2 linked regions of the Proteiniborus sp. DW1 genome follow. Each later gene encodes a partner of the first gene's protein in a complex. Links are inferred from orthologs where the notes say so. Each region holds a gene or a part of one and is shown on either strand. Other genes may lie near its edges. The genes, in order: uvrA and mfd.

Region 1 (3,730 bases):
TATCTTAGTTATCATTCCATATACAAACTTTTCTCCATTTAAATAATCACACTCTGGAAAATCCTTATACTTATTTATGATAACCTTATTTGCACTATTATCCCATTTAACTTCGCATCCTATGCCTTCTGCTACTGCCCTAATTGGTACAAAGGTTCTGTTATTATAAATAAATGGTTCTGTATCTGTTTCAATTATCTCTCCATTTACTTCTATTCTTGTCCCATTAATTAGTACGTCAATTCTTTTGAAATATCCTCCTGCAAAGGAGGTAGCTGATAATAGTAGAATTATACCTATGAATAAAATTAATAAAGCCTTTTTCATAATAAAACCCCCTAATCTGTTATAATATGAGTTTTGACAAATTAGAGGGATTTATTCAAATATATTATTTTTCTAGCATTTTTTTAAGAAATTGTCCAGTATAGGACTCCTCAACACTGCATATCTCCTCAGGTGTTCCTTGAGCTACTATAGTTCCACCCTTGTCTCCTCCTTCAGGTCCTAGGTCAATTATATAGTCAGATGTCTTTATAACATCTAGATTATGCTCTATAACTAATACAGCATTTCCAGCATCTACTAATTTATTTAACACCTTTATAAGCTTGTGTATATCTGCTATATGAAGTCCTGTTGTAGGTTCATCAAGAATATATAATGTCTTTCCTGTACTTCTCTTGCTAAGCTCAGTAGCTAACTTTACTCTTTGTGCTTCTCCACCTGAAAGTTGTGTTGAAGGTTGCCCTAGCTTAATATAGCCTAATCCAACTTCATACATAGTTTCTATTTTTCTCTTTATGCTTGGTATACTATCAAAGAATTCTAAGGCCTCCTCCACTGTCATATCTAAAATATCAGAGATAGTTTTGCCTTTATATTTAACTTGTAGGGTTTCTCTATTGTATCTCTTGCCCTTGCATACCTCACAAGGAACATACACATCTGGAAGGAAGTGCATTTCAATTTTTAATATACCGTCTCCCTTACAAGCTTCACATCTTCCTCCTTTTACATTAAAGCTAAACCTTCCTTTGCTATATCCTCTTGCTTTTGCCTCAGGAGTCATAGCAAATAAGTCTCTAATCTGGTCAAACACTCCTGTATATGTTGCAGGATTCGATCTTGGAGTTCTTCCTATAGGTGATTGGTCAATTTCAATAATCTTATCTATATGTTCAATTCCAAGAATTTTTTTATGCTTTCCAGGTTTGTCTTTAGATCTATACAATTCCTGTGCCAAGCTTTTATAAAGTATTTCATTTACTAAAGTACTTTTCCCTGATCCAGAAACACCAGTAATAGATGTGAATACTCCAAGAGGTATCTTAACATCTATATTTTTCAAATTGTTTTCTGAGGCACCTTTTATTTCAATCCATTTACCATTAAGCTTTCTTCTTTCCTTTGGAACCTCTATTTTCTTTTTGCCGCTTAAATATTGTCCAGTAATAGACTCTTCACATTTTTTAATATCGTCAATAGTTCCTTCTGCTATTATATATCCACCATGAACACCTGCACCTGGTCCTATATCTACTATATGATCAGCACAATACATAGTATCCTCGTCATGCTCGACTACTATTAGAGTATTACCTAAGTCAGTTAAATTTCTAAGAGCTTTTAATAGCTTATCATTGTCTCTTTGATGAAGCCCGATGCTTGGTTCATCTAATACATATAGTACACCTACCAAACTTGAACCTATCTGAGTAGCTAGTCTAATTCTCTGTGCCTCTCCTCCTGAAAGAGTCCCGGCATTTCTTGACAGTGTAAGATAATCTAGTCCAACATCTACAAGAAAGTTTAGTCTTTCTTTTATCTCTTTAAGTATCTGATTAGCTATTTTCTCTTGCATTTCAGTAAGCTTTAATTCATTTACAAAATCTATTGCCTGTCTTACTGACATATCTGTAAACTCAGATATGTTAAGTCCTCCTACAGTAACTGCAAGTATCTCTGGCCTTAATCTATTCCCATTGCAATCAGGACATGGGATGATACTCATATATTCTTCTATTTTATCCTTCATATAATCAGAGTTTGTTTCGCTATATCTTCTTTCGAAATTAGGTATTACACCTTCAAAAGCCGCCTTAAAGGTTTTCCACCCTCCAAATCTGCTATCAAATTCAAATTCTAGTTCTCTTTCTCCTGTGCCGTAGAGTATATCATCTATTAATTCTTTTGGTGCCTCTCCAATAGGTGCATCTAAATCAAATTTATAGTATTCTGCAATAGCTCTAAACATTTTTATATAATATGTGTCATCAGAAGAATTTGCATAAGGGGCTATGGCACCCTGATTTATAGATATATTTTTGTTAGGAATAATGAGCTCAGGATCTATTTTCATGTGACTTCCTAGTCCATTACAAGTAGGACACATTCCAAAAGGGCTATTGAATGAAAACATTCTTGGTGCCAATTCTTCTATTCCTACACCACAGTCAGGACATGAAAGCTTTTGACTAAATAGTAGTTCTTCTTTTTCCAGTACATCTACTATAACAAGTCCATCTGAAAGCTTTAAGGCTGTTTCTAAGGAATCTGTTAGTCTCTTCTCTATTCCTTCCTTGACTACTATTCTATCTACTATTACTTCTATTGTGTGTTTTTTAGTTTTTTCAAGCTTTATGTCATCACTTAACTCCATCATTTCTCCATCTATTCTAACTCTGACAAAGCCCTCTTTTCTAATACTTTCAAGTACTTTTTGATGCTCTCCCTTACGTCCTCTAATAATCGGAGCAAGTAATTGAAGTTTTGTTCTTTCTTCTAGTGACATTATTTGATCTACCATCTGGTCTATTGATTGGGACGCAATCTCTTTTCCGCATTTATAACAGTGAGGAGTACCTATTCTAGCATATAGAAGCCTTAGGTAGTCATAAATTTCTGTTACTGTACCAACTGTAGATCTAGGGTTTTTGCTTGTTGTCTTTTGGTCTATTGATATAGCAGGCGACAGTCCTTCTATATATTCTACATCTGGCTTTTCCATTTGTCCTAAAAACTGTCTTGCATAAGCAGAAAGACTTTCTACATATCTTCTTTGTCCCTCTGCGTATATGGTATCAAATGCTAAGGAGGACTTTCCTGAACCACTTAAACCTGTTAGTACAATGAATTTATTCCTTGGAAGCTCTATATTTATATTTTTTAAGTTGTTTTCTTTAGCTCCTCTTATTATTATTTTATCTTTTAACATATTGCACCTCGTTTTTCTTAAATGAGTACTTAGATTCTAGATTCTTCGTTTAAAGCTCTTTTACAGTTTACCCTTTAACTCACTGATTTTATCTCTTAATTCAGCTGCTCTTTCAAATTGTAAATTCTCTGCTGCCTCAAACATTTCTATCTCTAGGTTTTTAATCAGAGCTATTAGTTCATCCTTATTAATTTCTTTTTCCTTGTCATATCCATATTTGTCATAGTCTTCTGCAACCTTAGTGGCCTCTATAACATCTCTAATTCCTTTTTTAATAGTTTGAGGGACGATATTATGTTCTTTGTTATACTCGATTTGTATATGTCTTCTTCTATTAGTTTCATCTATAGCTCTTTTCATTGAATTAGTGATGCTATCAGCATACATTATAACCTTACCATCTGCATTTCTAGCTGCTCTACCTATTGTCTGTACCATTGATGTTTCAGATCTTAAGAATCCTTCCTTATCAGCATCTAATATGGCCACTAATGAAACCTCAGGTAAGTCTAA
Region 2 (4,452 bases), on another replicon or contig:
CAAACTGCCAATAGAAAATATTATTGTTATAGTAGATGATGTAGATATAAAATTTGGGTCACTCAGAATAAGAGCAAAAGGAAGTGCAGGCACTCATAATGGATTAAAATCTATCATATACTTGCTTCAAAGCGAAAATTTCCCAAGGGTCAAGATAGGTGTAGGTAAACCAAATGAGCATCAAGATTTAGCAGATTTTGTTTTAAGTGGTTTTTCAAAGGAACATAGAGTGATTATAGATAATACAGTCGAACAAGCTGCAAAGGCAGTTGAAAAGATTATCACAAGTGGCATAAGTGCCGCAATGAATGAGTTTAATATAAATATTGAGAGCCCAGGTATCTAAAACCTGGGCTACAGGCGTTCTAGCTAAGGAGCTGGTTTTGTGGAATTAAATATGTTTATAGACAGTTTAAAAAATCTGTCTTCATATGATCAATTAATAAATGAAATAAATAAAAAAACTTCACCAATTGCTTTACATGGGTTATCTGAAGAAAATATAGCCCATATTTCTTATGCTTTAAATCAACACTTAAGTAAACAAATTCTTATAATAACCTATGACGAAATAAGAGCAAAAAAGATTTTGGAGGATTTAGTTTTTTTTGGCAAAGAAAATAGTGAATTATTTCCTACGAGGGAAGTAGTTTTTTATGATATTGCTGCCCATAGTCAAGAGGTATCAAATCATAGGGTAAGAGTCCTAGATAGGCTGATTCAAGGTGAAAACATATTAGTAGTATCTTCTATTCAATCCATAATGAATAAGATAATGGCAAAGACTCTAATTAAAGAATATACCATTGATATTGAAATGGGACAGATTATTGATTTAAATAAGTTATCAAAGATTTTCGTCACTCAAGGCTATGAAAGAGTGGATATGGTAGAAGGAGTAGGACAATTTAGTATAAGAGGAGGTATCATTGACCTTTTCCCAGTTAATTCATCAAATCCATTTAGGATTGAGCTGTTTGATGACGAAATAGATTCAATAAGAATATTTGATTTAAAAACTCAGAGATCAATTGAAAATTTAACTAAGATTCATATCCCACCAATTAAAGAGATTCTTATATTAGAGGAAGAGATTAATAATGTTATAAATGGAATTGAAAGCGATTTAAGCACTGCAACTAAGAAACTTCAGAAAAAAGGCGAGTTGGGAATAGTTGAAAATCTAACAGAAAAGTTCAAATCCTATATAGAGAGATTGTCAAATGGATTGAGTATAGGAAACCTTGATTTATTAGTTCCTTACTTAGGGCAAAACTTTTCAAATATTATTGAATACTTCAAGAATGACTCTGTAGTCATAGTAGATGAGCCTCAGAGAATAGAGGAAAGTGTAAAAGGACTTAGGCAGGATTTTATGAATAGATATACTGACCAGTTCGAAAGAGGAGAAGTATTATCTAGGCATCAAGACATTTATCACACCTATGATACTATTTTAGAAAATATATCTAAAAATACTTGTATCACTACAACTAATCTCCTAAAAAATAATCCTAGATTTAGACCTAAGGCCATTATAAATTTCAGTATAAAGGGTATGCAATCTTTTCATAATAAGATTGAAATACTAGTAGAGGAGCTTAAGCATCTTAAGTATAGAGGATATAAGACTATCATACTTTCTGGAACTAAAGAAAGAGGAGTTAGGTTAGTACAGAATCTTTTAGAAAACAATATTGAATGTAACTATGTAGATGATGCTATTAGAGAAATAAAGTCGGGTCAAGTCTTCGTAACTGCCGGAAGCATAAGCAGGGGATTTGAATATTCAAACCTAAAGTTTGCTATTATAAGTGATAAAGAAGTTTTTGGAACCTATAAGAAAGCAAGAGCTACTAAGGCGAGAAAAGATTCCGCTAAGATAGCATCCTTTACAGACTTAAATGTTGGAGATTATGTAGTTCATGAAACTCATGGTATCGGAAAGTATGTTGGAATAGAGCAATTAACAGTACAAGGAGTCAAGAAGGATTATTTATCAGTGAAGTATTCAGGAGAAGACAAACTCTATGTGCCAATTGACCAGATGAATTTAATCCAAAAGTATATCGGCTCAGATACTGTAGAGCCTAAAATAAGTAAGCTTGGTAGCAGCGAGTGGGCAAAGACCAAAACAAAGGTCAAGAAGGCTATAGAAGACATGGCTGCAGATTTGATAAAGCTTTATGCAGCTAGACAAACAGTACAAGGATATAAATTTTCTCCTGATACTCCATGGCAGAAAGAATTTGAAGATGCTTTTCCCTATGAAGAAACTGAAGATCAGTTAAGATGTATAGAAGAAATCAAAAAAGACATGGAAAAAAACAGACCTATGGATAGGCTGTTGTGTGGAGATGTAGGGTATGGGAAGACTGAGGTGGCACTGAGAGCTGCATTTAAGGCAATAATGGATGGTAAACAAGTAGCTATTTTAGTACCTACAACCATATTAGCTCAGCAGCACTATAATACAATAGTTGAGAGATTTAGCCAATTCCCTGTCAAGGCTGAAATGCTAAGTAGATTTAGAACAGCAAATCAGCAAAAGAAAATAATCAATGATTTAAAAAGTGGAAATCTTGATATCGTAGTCGGAACCCATAGGCTATTATCAAAGGATGTTAAATTTAAAGACCTAGGATTACTGATTATTGACGAAGAGCAAAGGTTTGGAGTTAAGCATAAAGAAGCTATTAAGATAATTAAACAGAGCATAGATGTGCTTACATTAACGGCAACTCCTATTCCGAGAACTCTTCATATGTCATTAATAGGTATTAGAGATATGAGTATTATTGAAGAACCTCCGGAAGAGAGATATCCTGTGCAGACATATGTTGTTGAATACAATGAACAGCTAATAAAAGATGCTATCATCAGAGAGCTTAATAGAGAAGGACAGGTTTATTATCTATATAATAGAGTTAATAATATTCAGCAATTTGCTTCAAAAGTAAAAAGCCTAGTACCAGATGCAAGAGTAGCCATTGGACATGGACAGATGAGCGAGAGAGAGTTAGAAAGAGTAATGATGGACTTTCTCAATAGAGAGATAGATGTATTAGTATGTACAACAATTATTGAAACAGGTCTTGACATACCTAATGTAAATACGATAATAATTCATGATGCTGACAAAATGGGCCTTTCTCAATTATATCAATTAAGAGGTAGGGTAGGGCGCTCTAATAGAATAGCCTCGGCTTATTTTACCTATGAAAAGAATAAAGTGCTAACTGAAGTCGCAGAGAAGAGATTGAAGGCAATAAAAGAGTTTACAGAGTTTGGTTCAGGCTTTAAGATAGCTATGAGAGACTTAGAGATAAGGGGAGCAGGTAATCTATTGGGATCAGAGCAGCATGGACAAATGGCTGCTATAGGGTATGATTTATATGTTAAGTTTTTAGATGAAACTATAAAGAAACTAAAAGGGAAACAGGAAGAGGAAGCTGTAGAAACTACTATAGAGATTAATGTAGACGGTTATATACCTAGAAAATATATTGAAAATGAAGAGCAAAAAGTAGAGATTTATAAGAGAATTGCATCTATTATGAATAAACAGGATTATTCAGATGTTCTAGAAGAGGTAATGGATAGATTTGGAGAGATACCAATAGAAGTAACTAACCTACTAAGGATATCTTATATTAAGTCGCTTTGTAGTAAGGCTAAAATTGTATCAGTGTCTCAAAATGGTGATATGATCAAATTAGATTTTAATTCAATAGAAAGCATTACACCTGATCTTATGAATGAACTAGTACTGTCCTTTGGCAGAAGAATGACCTTTGATATATCTAAAACACCAAACTTCAAATATAAGCTTATGGGCAAGTCTCAAGAGAGTATATTAGATGAAATAGAAAAATTAATTGAAAAAATTAGTGGTTTTCATGGGACATTAAATAATATATAATGTATATATATGTTAGGCTTATAGTTAGGAGGGTAAAGATTGCAATTTAAAATAAATAAAAAAGTTATCTTAGCTACAGTAACAATCCTTATATTATCTATGGTGCTGAGTGCTTGTGGTACATCAAGGGAAGATTCAGTTGCAATAGTTAATGGGGAGCCCATATCAAAATCTGAATTTGGAATTAATTTTGATATAAACAAAAAGATGTATGAAAATCAATTAGGCAAGGATATTATGTCAAAGGACATGGGGCAAGGAAGAAATTTTGAAGAAGAGTTAAAACAAGTAGTACTGGATAATCTTATAGTTGAAAAAATAATACTGCAAGATGCAGAGAAACAAAAGATTACAGTAAGTGACAAAGAAGTAGAAGAGGCAATAGATCAATTTATAGCATCAGTAGGTGGACAAGAGAAGCTAAAAGAATTTCTTAAACAAAACAATATGACAGAAGATTTTATGGAAAAGAGAATGAAAATAGAAATGATTGTAAATAAATATAGAAATCATTTCTTTGAATCAATTAT

The links.
Region 2: the proteins of uvrA (region 1) and mfd are in contact, whole or in part, in a crystal structure (PDB 4DFC), measured with the Escherichia coli proteins. The link is inferred for Proteiniborus sp. DW1 from one-to-one orthologs.

Annotation. Positions count from the first base shown.
Region 1 is NZ_FMDO01000044.1:84,366-88,095, forward strand. The notes cover bases 192-3,591. They hold uvrA (excinuclease ABC subunit UvrA), read right to left. Parts: upstream 3,218-3,591; coding sequence 392-3,217; downstream 192-391. Other genes in these bases: DW1_RS11560 (copper amine oxidase N-terminal domain-containing protein), read right to left, coding at 192-327; uvrB (excinuclease ABC subunit UvrB), read right to left, coding at 3,278-3,591. In the rest of the region: more of DW1_RS11560, read right to left, coding at 1-191; more of uvrB, read right to left, coding at 3,592-3,730. UniProt on the Escherichia coli protein: The UvrABC repair system catalyzes the recognition and processing of DNA lesions. UvrA is an ATPase and a DNA-binding protein. A damage recognition complex composed of 2 UvrA and 2 UvrB subunits scans DNA for abnormalities.
Region 2 is NZ_FMDO01000055.1:32,745-37,196, reverse strand. What follows is about bases 1-4,122. They hold mfd (transcription-repair coupling factor), read left to right. Parts: upstream 1-385; coding sequence 386-3,922; downstream 3,923-4,122. Other genes in these bases: DW1_RS13265 (peptidylprolyl isomerase), read left to right, coding at 3,962-4,122; pth (aminoacyl-tRNA hydrolase), read left to right, coding at 1-346. In the rest of the region: more of DW1_RS13265, read left to right, coding at 4,123-4,452. UniProt on the Escherichia coli protein: Couples transcription and DNA repair by recognizing RNA polymerase (RNAP) stalled at DNA lesions. Mediates ATP-dependent release of RNAP and its truncated transcript from the DNA, and recruitment of nucleotide excision repair machinery to the damaged site.